Regions from separate parts of the Desulfitibacter alkalitolerans DSM 16504 genome, predicted to be linked through region 1. Evidence: a T-box and tRNA genes for the amino acid it is inferred to sense, from the RefSeq annotation. Region 1 holds a T-box; the other holds one or more tRNA genes.

Region 1 (7,268 bases):
CTGGTCTATGTAGTTGTATAAAGTCTTTGTGCATATGCTTGTTTTAAACTTCAGTTCCTTTGCCTTGATTTCACCAATAACTGCATCCGGTGAGTACTTGTCTTTAATTATTTTCCTTTCAATGTGCTCTACTAGCTTGTGGTCATTGCCTATTTTGAGCCCAGGCCCTTTGTTTTGCCCATTTTTATCATAAATCCGTTGCCCCACATCAGCACAATATTCTTTCCGATAGGTTAAATCGCTGTTTTGAAGCTTTATTGTTCCTTTTGAGATTTCTCTTTCAATGGTTCGCTTGTTTCTACCTAGCCTATTAGCTATTTCAAGAGGCCCTATTCCTTCTCTTAGCAAATCTTCGATTCTGTATCTTTCTCTTAGGCTAAGGTGTTTATTTTTTCTAGCTTCTAAGGTATTATTATATTGGCTCATGGTATCTCCTTTGCAATGTTTTGTTTGATCACTTAACATTATACATTGGATTTACCATGAGTCTATATTTTTGATGCCCTACGGCATTTAATTTTACAACTTACCTTTACAGTTTAGCTTTACAGTTTAGCTTTACAGTTTAGCTTTTAAATTTTTCCAGTTTTGCCATTCCACCCATGTAAGGACGCAAGGCTTCCGGTATTATAACACTTCCATCCTCCTGCTGGTAGTTTTCTAATATAGCTGATAAGGTTCTTCCTACAGCCAATCCAGATCCATTTAATGTATGAACATATCTTGGCTTGCCTTTTCCAGGCCTGTAACGGATGTTGGCCCTCCTTGCCTGAAAATCCTCAAAGTTGCTGCAGGATGAAATTTCTCTATAAGTATTAAAAGATGGAAGCCATACCTCCAGGTCATAGGTTTTTGCAGATGAGAAGCCAATGTCTCCTCCACACAGGGTAACAACTCTATAGGGCAGCTCCAGTAATTGCAGAACCCTTTCCGCATTATTGGTTAATTTTTCTAGCTCCTCATAAGAATTTTCTGGTGTAGTAAATTTTACCAATTCAACCTTGTTAAATTGATGCTGGCGTATTAATCCCCTAGTATCTCTTCCATGGGCACCAGCTTCCGCCCTGAAGCAGGCACTATAGGCAGTATGATATATTGGTAAATCTGCTTCATCTAATATTTCTCCAGCATATATATTGGTTACTGGCACCTCAGCAGTGGGAACCAGCCAATAGTCAGTATTGGCCACCTTAAACATATCCTCTGCAAACTTGGGCAGCTGACCTGTACCTATCATGGACTGGCTGTTTACCATGAAGGGTGGAAACAGCTCTATGTAGCCGTGTTCGGAAATGTGTAAATCCAACATAAAGTTAATTAAGGCTCTTTCCAGCCTTGCCCCTCCACCTCTATAGAAAACAAACCGGGCCCCTGTAACCTTTGATCCTCTTTCGAACTCAATTAGGCCAAGGTCCTCTCCAATATCCCAGTGAGCCTTAGATTCAAAGTCAAATTTCCTTGGTGTACCCCAGGTTCTTTCCACCCTATTGTCCTCATCACTTTGACCATCTGGAACAGTTTCATGAGGTAAATTAGGGATTAAAAGAAGAATATTTTCCAGCTTGTTTTCAACTTCCTTGGCCTTTTCATCTAACTCCTTAATTGCTTGTGAAACCTGTCTCATTTCCTCAATCATTTCATCTGCATTTTCTTTTTTCTTCTTAAGTTCAGCAATTTCCTCTGAAACTGTGTTTCTTTTGTTTTTGAGAACCTCTACCCTGCCAAGGAGCTGCCTTCTTTCTTTTTCAAGGGCTTTAAATTCTGACAGGTCCGTACTGGCTCCTCTTTTTTTCAATCCAGCTTCAACTGCACCAATATTATCTCTTACAAATTTTGGGTCTAACATAGGTTCTTCCCCCTTTGTTATATTCTATAATAAAAAGCCCTCATCCCCAGTAATAGGGGCGAGAGCTCTCGCGGTACCACCCTTAATTAACCTTATTCTAAGGTTATCTCTATAGCTGTAACGGTTCTAACCGTAGACTGGTTATGGATTACCCCTTCCCAGCACCCTCCAAAGTGGATTCACCAAAGTATTCTATTGGTTTGCACCAACCACCAACTCTCTAAAGAAACACCTTTGGTTACTATTCTTTCTCTTAGGGTTTAAGGTATTTATTTTGTAAAATAATACTATATTCTAGTGGAAAATTCAACCTTATTTCTAGATTTAATTATGTTATTAATATTATCCTTCTTCAATATTATTATACATAATTTCAGTAAATAGTTGTTCTCACTCATCTATCATATCCACAAAATACTGATGGATTCTTAAATCATCAGTAAGTTCAGGGTGAAAAGAACATCCCAGAAGCTTGCCTTGTCTAGCCATTACAATCTTATCATCATGTTTTGACAGTATTTGCACACCAGGTCCAACCTTAGTTATATAAGGTGCCCTAATAAATACGCTAGAAAAAGGCTCATCTAATCCCTCAATGGTTAAGTCCATTTCAAAACTATCTACTTGTCTTCCATAGGCATTTCTAACCACTTCCACATCTAAGAGACCTAATCTTGGCTGATTGCTGTCCCTTATGTCCTTGGACATGAGTATCATACCGGCACAGGTACCAAAGAGGGGCATTCCCTCCTGTACCCGTTTTTTAATAGCTTCCATTAAATTCCATTCAATTAGTAATTTGCCAATAGTTGTACTTTCCCCACCTGGTATAATTAGAGCAGAGCACTTGTCCAAATCTTCTAACTTTCTAACCTCAACCACATCAACACCACATTTGATGAGTGATTGCTTATGTTCTCTAAAGGCCCCCTGTAAAGCTAAGACTCCTACTGTTTTCATAACATGAATCTCTCCCTACATGTCTATTGCTGCATCTTAAGTAAAACAAAATTTGGCTTGCACCCAGTTTACCAGCCTCTTTCCTGCATTCTCTGATTTTCTTCTATGCTTGAAATCTCAAGTCCTGGCATTGCTTCCCCTAAATCTCTTGAGATTTGGGCTAGTATTTGTGGGTCATTAAAATGTGTTGTAGCAGTTACTATAGCTTTAGCCCTCTTGGCAGGTTCGTTAGACTTGAATATGCCTGAACCAACAAATATTCCATCACAGCCAAGCTGCATCATAAGAGCTGCATCAGCAGGTGTTGCTATACCACCAGCTGCAAAATTTACTACAGGAAGCTTTCCATTTTCAGCAACATAATGTACTAAGTCATAGGGTGCTTGAATGTCCTTAGCAAATGTGTATAATTCATCTTCTCTCATGCTTGTTAATCGGCGAATTTCGGACATCATCATCCTCATATGGCGTACAGCCTCCACCACATTGCCGGTACCTGGCTCTCCCTTGGTTCTTATCATGGCAGCACCTTCATTTATTCTTCTAAGTGCTTCACCAAGATTTCTTGCTCCACAAACAAAGGGAACCTTGAAAAGGTTTTTATCTATGTGATACTGCTCATCTGCAGGAGTCAAAACTTCCGATTCATCAATATAGTCAGCACCAAGGGCTTCCAAAATCTGGGCCTCCACAAAATGGCCTATTCTGGCCTTTGCCATTACAGGAATGCTGACAACTTCCATGATATTTTTTATGATGGTTGGGTCAGCCATACGGGCAACTCCACCTGCAGCTCTTATATCAGCTGGAACCCTTTCTAAAGCCATCACCGCGCATGCACCAGCTTCTTCTGCAATCTTTGCTTGTTCTGGTGTAGTTACATCCATAATAACGCCACCCTTTAACATCTCCGCTAAACCACTTTTGACCTTCCAAGTGCCTTTCTTTTCCATATATAACTCCTCCTGTATATATTAAGTTATTGGTACCTAATTGGCTATTAAATTTACCAATATATTTTACTACATATTTTAGTCTAACTCAACATTCTCATTTTCTTTGTGAATATTGAGTTTTGCCAATGCACTAACTTTATCCCTTTCGCCTATTCTCATAAGCTTTACTCCCTGGGTAACCCTTCCCATCTGGGATATTCCTTCAACCTCTGTTCTAATAATAATTCCATCCTTTGTCACTATCATAAGCTCCTGCTGCTCTTGAACTACCCTTAACCCTACGAGGGAGCCTGTTTTTTCAGTAATTTTTAGCGCAAGAATGCCCTTTCCACCCCTAGACTGAATTCTATATTCCTCTGAATCAGTTCTTTTTCCAAAACCATTTTCAGTTACGCATATAACCTGACTATCTTTTTCAATAATATCCATGGATACAACCCTATCTTCTGCAGAAAGCTCAATGGCCTTAACACCTCTGGCAGTTCTGCCCATTTTTCTAACTTCTTTTTCAGAAAAACGAATGGATTTGCCCTTTCTAGTCCCTAATATTAGCTCTTTATTTCCATCTGTTAGTCGAACACCAATTAATTCATCACCTTCGGAAAGGGTAAGTGCAATTATGCCATCCTTTCTAGAGGTATCATAGTCACTTAAGTCAGATTTTTTCACTATTCCCTTGGCTGTTATGGTTATTAAATTTTTCCCTTCTTCAAATTTCTTAACAGGTATCACAGTGGTTAAACTTTCTCCACTTTCTAAATACAAGAGATTAACTATGGAAGTACCCTTGGCTTGTCTGCTAGCTTCTGGTATTTCATGGACCTTCAAGCGGTATACCTTACCCTTGTTTGTAAAAAACAATAGGTACTGGTGGGTGTTAGCTACAAAAAGATGTTCTACAAAATCCTCATCCCTGGTAGCCATCCCACTAATTCCGCGTCCTCCCCTTTTCTGGGACTTATATGTGTCAACATTTAGCCTTTTAATATATCCCCTATGGGTAATGGTGATAACAACCTCTTCCTGCTCAATTAAGTCCTCTATTTCTAAAACATCATCCTCTAAATTAATGTGTGTCCTTCTTGGGTCATTATATTGCTGTTTTACTTCTTTTAATTCATCCTTAATGATACCCGTGACCAGCTTTTCGTCAGCTAATATTTTCATGTAGTAATCAATTTTTTCCATGAGCTCTTTATATTCATTTTCTAATTTTTCTCTTTCTAAAGCTGTTAAACGCTGCAGCCTCATGTCTAAAATAGCCTGAGCCTGGATATCACTTAAACTGAAGTTATTTATCAGGTTAACCTTAGCTTCTTCTGTATTTTTTGATGAACGAATTAGTTTTATGATAGCATCAAGATTTCTAAGGGCAATTCTCAATCCTTCAACAATATGAGCCCTTTCTTTTGCTTTCTTAAGATCATATTTAGTTCTTCTGACTATAACATTTTTCTGGTGATCCACATAATGTTCTAAAACTTGTTTAAGGTTAAGGACTTTAGGTGCTCCATCAACAATTGCCAGCATAATAACTCCAAAGTTTTCTTGTAATTGTGTATGCTTGTATAATTGGTTCAGCAGCACATTTGGATTTACATCCTTGCGCAATTCTATTACAATGCGCATTCCCTTTCTATCGGATTCATCTCTTAAATCAGTAATACCTTCAACCTTTTTTTCCCTTGCCAGTTCGGCAATTTTTTCAATTAACCTGGCTTTATTTACCTGATAGGGAATCTCTGTTATGATAACTTGGGTTTTTCCATTATTTAATTTTTCAATTTCTGCCTTGGCCCTAATCTTAATAGATCCACGACCAGTCCTATATGCTTTTTTAATACCTTCTGTTCCTAATATTATGCCGGCTGTTGGAAAGTCAGGCCCCTTAACTCTTTTCATAAGACCATCTATAGAAATATCTGGATTGTCAATTAAATCAATAACTCCATCTATAACCTCTCCCAGGTTATGGGGAGGTATATTTGTGGCCATGCCAACTGCTATTCCTGCAGATCCATTAATAAGCAGGTTAGGAACCTTTGATGGCAGAACTATGGGCTCTTCTGTTGATTCGTCATAGTTAGGAATAAAATCAACAGTCTCTTTGTTAATATCCTTCAGCAGCTCCATTGCAATTTTGGCCATTCTGGCTTCAGTATAACGCATTGCTGCTGCTGAATCTCCATCAACTGACCCAAAATTTCCATGTCCATCTACAAGAGGATACCTGAAAGAAAAATCCTGGGCCATCCTAACCAGGGTATCATATACAGCGGAATCACCATGGGGATGGTATTTAGCTAAAACATTACCAACAACATTGGCAGACTTTTTATGGGGCTTATCAGGAGTCATTCCCGATTCATACATGGCATAAAGGATTCTTCTATGTACCGGTTTTAATCCGTCCCTAACATCAGGTAATGCCCTGCCAACTATTACACTCATTGCATAGTCTATATATGATTTTTTCATTTCCTGCTCTATATTGACAGGAACAACTTTTCCTTCCAAAATTTCACCCATTTAACAACACCTCGATTTAGATATCTAAATTCTTCACTTCTCTTGCATTGGCTTCAATAAAGTTACGTCTTGGTTCAACCTTGTCTCCCATTAGTATGGTAAATATTTCATCAGCCTTTACCGCATCATCTAGGGCAACTCTTAAAACAGTACGACTTTCCGGATTCATTGTTGTATCCCATAATTGGTCAGGGTTCATCTCTCCAAGACCCTTATATCTTTGAATACTGAAATTTCTATCCTTTGCCTTGGCAATACTCTTTTCCAGTTCATTTTCGGAGTATAGATAGGTCTCCCTTTTCCCCTGTTTTAATTTAAATAAGGGAGGTTGAGCAATATAGACAAAGCCTTCTTCTACAAGGCTTCTCATATATCTATAGAATAGGGTCAATAAAAGGGTTCTAATGTGTGAACCATCAACATCAGCATCACACATGATAATTACTTTATGATACCTTAACTTGTTAATATCAAATTCCTCACCAACCCCTGTACCAAGGGCTGTTATAATAGCTCTTATTTCTTCGTTATTTAAAATTTTATCTAATCTAGCCTTTTCAACGTTGATAATTTTACCGCGCAGGGGCAGAATTGCCTGGAATCTCCTGTCCCTACCCTGTTTAGCAGAACCTCCAGCTGAATCTCCCTCAACAAGATAAATTTCTGATTCCTTTGGATCTCTGCTTGAGCAATCAGCAAGCTTGCCAGGTAAGGCACTTACTTCTAAGGCATTTTTTCTTCTAGTTAATTCTCTGGCCTTTCTTGCAGCCTCTCTTGCCCTTTGTGCATTAATACATTTTTCAATTATTTTCTTGGCTACAGAAGGATTTTCATCTAAGAATGTTCCAACTTCCTCTCCTACTAATGAATCAACAAGACTTCTTACTTCTGAGTTGCCAAGCTTTGTTTTAGTTTGTCCCTCAAATTGAGGCTCTTTAACCTTTACACTTAAAACAGTGGTTAAACCCTCTCTAATA
Region 2 (7,268 bases), 110 kb from region 1:
AACTGGAATCAGTCAGGAGGAATTAATAAGATATACTAATATCTTTAAACAAGTAGAAAATATCAGGTTTAGTACAGAACAAGGATATGCCATTGCCGGCTTTATGAAGGAGTTAGAAAAAGGGAATCTATCAAAGGGAAATCATGTTATCCTACTAAATGATGGACGTGTGAATTTAACTGTCAGGAAGGTTGAAAGAGATGAAATTGATATTTCCATTGACGAACTTGTTTCATTAATGGATGAATGGTTGATGGAATATACAGATCCCAGGTGTGAGATAAGAGAAGCATTACATGCAGCTTTTGAAAAAGGGTTTGTATTAATGGCCTACTACAATGGTGAACTAGCAGGGATCTCAGTAGTAATACATACAGGCTTTGAGGATTTTATACCAACTTATCATCTTGGGTATATAGCTACTAAAAGAACAATAAAGGGGAGAGGTATAGCTACCCAGCTTCTAAATAAGGCTATTGAGCTGTCAGGGGGTAAAATATCTCTGCATGTTGCAAAGGATAATAACAGGGCCATTAAGCTATATGAAAAAATGGGATTCGAAAAAGCATATATTAGAATGATATATAAACCATAGCAGTTGCCACAATTCTTGACTGTTTCAAGAATGTCTATGGTATTATCTATGGCTATTGCTGATTAGCTAATACCAATCCGAGATGCTACTTCACCCCTGCCGAACCTATCATCAATGGAAGGTGTAAAGATTATAACCTTCCTGTTTTGCTCCTCATAATTATGTGCTATCATTAGAAGCTGAGCTGATTTAGAAGCATTCATCTGCCCATAGCGAAAGAATAGTTGGGCCATACTGTTAACTCCTTTAGTGAAAGTGTATAATAGATAGAGCATGGAAAGCCTATTTTCGATTATATCATAATTTGGATTTTTTTAAATGAAGTTTTCAAAGGTTCACACAAATACCTATAGAGATAGGGGGAATTAACTCATGACAAATTTTGTAGTTATTATAGCTGCTACTATTATGGTTTTTGTACTTTTTACATGGTTTTTGGGTAAAATATTTAAGTCCAATAGGTTCTTTAAATTTATTCCGTCCTTTGTAGCTCTTTTTGTGGCAGTCTATAATATTTATATAGCTAATATTTCCCCGGGTGATTTTGAGAACCTGGCCAGGGGACTTCTTGCTATTATCCTGTTAGCTGGGGCAGTGTCAGGGGTTATAACAGCATTTATAATAGACCACTTCATGCCGTATTTTGCCAGAAAAACTCGTTAAAAGTTAGTTAACATATGTACTAAGGAGTAATTTTAGGATTTACAATTAAGGTTAAGTTTTGTATAGGCTCTGCAATAGGCTCTGCAATAGGCTCTGCAATTCAAATAATAGTTGTATTATTTTTTGTTCTAAGGTATTATCAAGTGTAGGGCATTTCATTAAAAATATGAAATGCCCTTTAATAGTGGGAAATGGCCATTATTATAAATAAATGGCTTGTAGTGCATCATATAAAGAAAGTTACTATTAAATAGCATATTAAGCAGCATAACCGATTGATTATATATAGATGCACCAAAAGGCAAGTAAAGAATAAAAATTTAAGAGGAGATAGAAACATGCCAACATTTTATGAAATGGGTTTAAGCCACCCAGTAATTCAGGCCACTACAAATATGGGTTTTGAGGAAGCTACTCCAATACAAGAGCAGGCAATTCCAGCTGCCATGGCTGGTCGAGATATTATAGGTCAAGCACAAACAGGCACAGGAAAAACAGCGGCCTTTGGTATTCCTTTGGTAGAGAAAATGGATGCTGATAATGGGAAAACCCAGGGTATTGTAATCTGCCCCACAAGGGAGCTGGCGGTACAGGTTGCCGAGGAATTAAACAGGATAGGGCAGTTTAAAGGTATTCGTGCTCTACCTATTTATGGTGGACAGGATATAAATAGGCAAATAAGGTCTCTTAAAAACAGGCCCCAAATCATAGTTGGAACCCCTGGGCGCTTAATGGATCATATGCAAAGAAAGACCCTGAGGCTTAACCAGATAGAAATGGTTGTGCTGGATGAAGCAGACGAAATGCTAAATATGGGTTTTTTAGAGGACATTGAAAATATTCTTAAAGAGATCCCCTTAGAAAGGCAGACATTGCTCTTTTCAGCTACCATGCCTAAACCCATACAGAATCTTGCCAATCAATTTTTAAAAAACCCTGAATTTATTAAGATAAAGACAAAAGAAGTAACTGTTCCAAACACTGAGCAGCATTACTATGAGGTTCAGGAGAAGCAAAAATTTGATGTTCTTTGCAGGCTTTTAGATATTCAGTCTCCTGAATTGGCAATAATATTTGGCAGAACCAAGAGACGTGTGGATGAGCTTTTTGAAGCTTTAAATAAACGTGGATACTCAGCTGAGGGGATCCATGGAGATTTAACACAAGCAAGACGTAACAGTGTTTTGCGTCACTTTAAAGAGGGGATTATTGATATTTTGGTAGCAACTGATGTTGCAGCCAGGGGGTTAGATATTAGTGGAGTCACCCACGTTTATAACTTTGATATTCCACAGGATCCCGAAAGTTATGTGCATAGGATTGGTCGTACTGGACGTATAGGCAGAGCCGGCCTTGCCGTCACCCTTGTAACCCCAAGAGAGTTAAATCATCTAAGACTAATTGAACAATTAACCAACAGAAAAATGATTCGCAAGCCCATACCAACATTAAATGAAGCAATAGAAGGTCAGCAAAGAATTGCAGTAGAAAAACTAATGCGTGCTGTTGAAGAAGGAAACCTTCATCCATATAATCAGCTTGCAGAGGACCTGTTAGAGGCAAATGACTCAGTAACTCTATTATCTGCTGCCATAAAGCTGTTGACCAAGGAAACAGACACAATCCCAGTTAAGCTAACTGAAGAGGCTCCCCTTCGCCAAAAAAGAACTGACAATAAACGTGGATATGGACCGAGACGAGAAGGGCCGTATGGCAATAAGAAACATAAACAACCACAAAAAAGACGTTAGTATTATTCAAGTACATCTTTTGAAAAAATTTGAAAAGTACCATGGCATGTAATGAGTGATATGACTACTATATGACAACTATTTACAGGCATTAAGGTGGGCATCCATCTTGACAAAAGATACTCAAGGTGATAATATCTTTAGGTAGCTTATCTACTAGGCTTGTTTTCGAAGATTACGAAGAATGACAAAGAAATAATGATAAGATAACTATAATAAAAGATTATTTTAGTGGAGAGATGGCTGAGTCTGGCTGAAGGCGCTCGCCTGGAAAGCGGGTGTACCTTAACGGGTACCGTGGGTTCAAATCCCACTCTCTCCGCCATTAATTTTACTATTGTGAGTTTTGACCGTGCTAGGCGGGGAGGTAGCGGTGCCCTGTACCTACAATCCGCTATAGTAGGGCTGATGCCTAATCCAAGGGTTTGTTCTGTTGGGGACTGAGCCTCAAAAGTGGTGTTGATCATCAGGTCCTACGCAACGGAAACTCATGAACCCCGTCAGGTCCGGAAGGAAGCAGCGGTAAGTGATTATTTTCGTGTGCCGTAGGGCAGCCTGATAGTAGCTAACTATGGGGTTGACGCCTGGGAGAGCAATATTCGAAGATAGGTGCACGGTCTTAAATATTGTATTTTTAAAAATCTTAGGTTTTAGGACCTAGGATTTTTAGTTTAGCCTAGAAAAACTGCAATTTTCATGCTGTTCTGGTATAATTACTATTAGGGACTTTACTTAGGGTGGTGGTATAGTGAGTTACGTTGCTCTTTATAGAAAATGGAGACCACAGGATTTTAATGAATTAGTGGGACAAAACCATGTTAGCAGAACACTGCAAAATGCACTATCGGCAAATAGGCTTTCCCATGCTTACTTGCTTTGCGGACCAAGGGGTACTGGCAAAACTACTACGGCAAAGATTATTGCCAAGGCTGTTAATTGTTTAAGTCCTAAAAACGGCGAGCCGTGCAATGAATGTGCTTCTTGTGATGCCATTAACTCAGGAAATTCCCTTGATGTTCTTGAGATAGATGGAGCATCTAATAGGGGGATAGATGAGATTAGAGATTTAAGAGAGAAGGTAAATTTAGCACCTGCTCTTAGCAAATACAAGGTTTATATCATAGATGAAGTACATATGCTAACTACTGAAGCCTTTAATGCTTTGCTAAAAACCTTAGAGGAACCACCTGAGTATGTAATTTTTATTTTTGCCACAACAGAACCCCATAAGCTGCCGGCCACAATTCTATCAAGGTGCCAACGTTTTGACTTTCGCAGGCTTGACCCTGGGATAATCGTTAATCGTTTAGAGGAAATATGTGAAAAAAGCGGTATTGACTACCATAGAGAAGGATTGGTTATTATTGCCCGATTGGCCCAGGGAGGCATGAGGGACGCCCTGAGTTTAATGGATCAGTGTCTTTCTTATGGGGAACAAAAGCTTACAGTACAGCAAATCAATGAAGCCCTTGGCATCGTTGCAACTGACTATGTTGCAGATGTAGTAAACCTATTAATTTCCAAAGATATTAAACAATTAATAAACAGGTTGAATATGATAGTAAAGGAAGGTAAGGATATTAGGCAATTTGCCAATCAACTGCTGGATTATTTTAGAGACCTAATAATATATAAAACCTGTGGTGAGGAGCTCCTCATTCATACCATAGAAGATAAGAAAGAATTCTTTTTGAAGCATAATCAGATTAGTGTGGGTGATCTAGACTATGCCATTACATGCATTAATAAAGCTGAAACAGAAATGAGATGGAGCAACAACCCCAGGCTTCTTATGGAAATGGCGTTTTTTAAATATATCTTTCGAGAAGAAACTTCCATGGATTCTTCCATGAATACTATGAATATTATTATAGAAAGAATCAGTAACTTAGAAAATGAAATGAAAAGGCTTAAGGAAAATCAACAAACAAGCCATGTACAAAGGCCGCAAGCTAGAACTGATAGTGGAAATATACCCAAGGGGCATGTTCAAAAAGAGCTTGCAAAAGAGCCTGTATTTAAAGAGGAAAAGACTGCACCCAGAGCCTCATCTGATGAAAATAGAAGTGTCAATGCAGGTGAATTATCTTTAAGCTTAGTAAAAGAATCTTGGAGCAAAGTGCTGGAAATAGTTAAAAAGAATAAAGTTACCACCCATGCTTTCCTGGTGGAGGGTACACCCGTAAAATATGGGGATGGATGCCTTATGATTCAGTTCCATCCTAGCCACTCTTTTCATAAAGAAAAGTTAGAGCAAGAAGAAAACAAACAGATAATTGAAGATGCCCTGGCTTATTTATTCAAAGAACGGGTTAAAATAAGATGTATTACAGCTTCTAATGAAGACAAGGAAAAAGATGTTAAAGATGGTGATTTGGTGGAAGCAGCCATCAAAATTTTTGGTGGTAATGTTATAGAAGTAAAAGATTAGAAATTAAGGAGGATTTTATACAATGGGAATGGCAAATATGGGTAAAATGATGAAGCAGGTTCAAAAAATGCAGGAGCAAATGAAAAAAATGCAGGAAGAAATTGAACAAAGAACAGTTGAGGCAACTGCTGGTGGAGGAGCAGTAAAGGTTGTAGCAAATGGCAAGCAGCAAATAGTGTCCATAGAGATTTCCCCGGATGCAGTTGACCCTGAAGATGTGGAAATGCTTCAGGATATGATACTAGCTGCAGTTAATGAATCCATTCAAAAAACTCAGGAAATGATGCAGGATGAAATGAAAAAGATAACAGGCGGTCTTAATATTCCAGGATTGTTTTAGGAGTTGAGAACTTGTTTGAGTTTGCAAAGCCAGTAGCAAAGCTTATTAAGGAATTAAATAAACTGCCAGGAATTGGACCCAAAACAGCACAAAGATTGGCTTTTCATATACTGGAGTACACTGAAAAAGAAGTACAGAGCTTAACAGAAGCAATTATTGAGGCCAAGACCTCTATAAAGCTATGTTCTCAATGCTGCAACCTAACAGATATGGATCCATGCATTACTTGTATAGCTGATAATAGAGATAAAGAGATTATTTGTGTAGTTGAAGATCCTAGAGATGTTGCTGCACTAGAAAGAACTAGAGAGTATAAGGGCTTATATCATGTGCTCCATGGCGTTATTTCACCCATGGACAATGTGGGCCCAGAAAAGTTAAGGATAAAGGAATTATTACAAAGACTAGAGGGTGGTCAAGTTAAAGAAATAGTAATGGCTACCAATCTAACTGTTGAAGGGGAGGCGACAGCCATGTATATTGCTCGCTTGATTCATCCCCTTGGAATAAAAGTCACAAGAATAGCTCATGGAATACCAGTAGGAGGTGACCTGGAATATGCAGATGAGGTCACTCTTGCAAGGGCATTTGAAGGAAGAAGGAGCATGATTTGAACATAGAATAAGTCCGCAGTAAGTCTTTGAAACTGTGGACTTATTATTCTATCAGGCGAAAAAAGTCGGATAATTTTTTTAGTTTTAGGCAGGAATCAAAAGGGAGAGTATATAATTAATATTATAAACAACTGTTCTATAAAGAACATTTGTTTTACTAAAAGGTCATGACTCATGAAAATGATTTTTTTTAAATAAGGGCCTGCAGGATTAACTGCATAAACATGGGCAATTTGGCGAAGGAATTGCATAGTTTCAGGGGGCGACGTTAGGCATGATAGAAGGGGAACTTAAACAAAAGATAAAGAATCAATTTCACAAAATGTCTATAGCGCATAAAATGTTAGCGGAGTATTTATTAGAAAACTACGAAAAAGCTGCATTTTTAACTGCAGCCCGCCTTGGTGCAATAGTAGGCACCAGTGAATCTACTGTTATTAGATTTGCTTCCACCCTTGGATATCATGGATATCCTGAGCTGCAGGAGGCTATGCAGGAGATGGTCCGGCGGAAGCTTAGTACAGCTACCAGACTTAGAGAGATTAGTGATTCCGCAAGAAGCTCACCTGTTTTGCCGGAGATTTTTATTGGCGACATGCAGAACTTAAAAAAAACATTTCAGAATATATCCGCAGAGATCTTTGAAGAAGCAGTAAAAGAAATTAACAATGCCTCTACCATCTATATTCTTGGGCTAAGGAGTGCCCACTGCCTGGCTTTGTTTCTAGGCTTCTATCTTGAAATGATAGGTAAAAATGTAAAGGTTGTACCCTCAGGGGTGAGCAGCATATATGAGCAGCTTTCAGAAGTTAAAGAGAATGATTTGTTAATAGGAATAAGCTTCCCCAGGTATACGCGTCAAACCATTGAAGGT

The links. The T-box of region 1 lies ahead of serS (serine--tRNA ligase). A T-box ahead of a tRNA ligase gene usually reads a tRNA of that ligase, here a tRNA-Ser.
Region 2: it has a tRNA-Ser gene. The T-box ahead of serS (serine--tRNA ligase) is inferred to sense a tRNA for this amino acid. The anticodon was not compared.

The regions. Positions count from the first base shown of each region.
Region 1 is NZ_KK211102.1:287,960-295,227, reverse strand. It holds gene K364_RS0115710 (IS30 family transposase) at 1-426, opposite strand, end outside; gene serS (serine--tRNA ligase) at 566-1,846, opposite strand; T-box leader at 1,898-2,110, opposite strand; gene pdxT (pyridoxal 5'-phosphate synthase glutaminase subunit PdxT) at 2,237-2,806, opposite strand; gene pdxS (pyridoxal 5'-phosphate synthase lyase subunit PdxS) at 2,875-3,759, opposite strand; gene gyrA (DNA gyrase subunit A) at 3,838-6,291, opposite strand; gene gyrB (DNA topoisomerase (ATP-hydrolyzing) subunit B) at 6,308-7,268, opposite strand, start outside.
Region 2 is NZ_KK211102.1:401,444-408,711, forward strand. It holds gene K364_RS0116260 (pyridoxal-phosphate dependent enzyme) at 1-595, shown strand, start outside; partial or broken gene K364_RS26365 (thymidine kinase) at 661-828, opposite strand; gene K364_RS0116270 (hypothetical protein) at 968-1,258, shown strand; gene cshA (degradosome RNA helicase CshA) at 1,597-3,009, shown strand; tRNA gene K364_RS0116280 (tRNA-Ser) at 3,243-3,334, shown strand; RNA gene ffs (signal recognition particle sRNA large type) at 3,360-3,626, shown strand; gene dnaX (DNA polymerase III subunit gamma/tau) at 3,758-5,440, shown strand; gene K364_RS0116290 (YbaB/EbfC family nucleoid-associated protein) at 5,463-5,780, shown strand; gene recR (recombination mediator RecR) at 5,792-6,394, shown strand; gene K364_RS24545 (MurR/RpiR family transcriptional regulator) at 6,669-7,268, shown strand, end outside.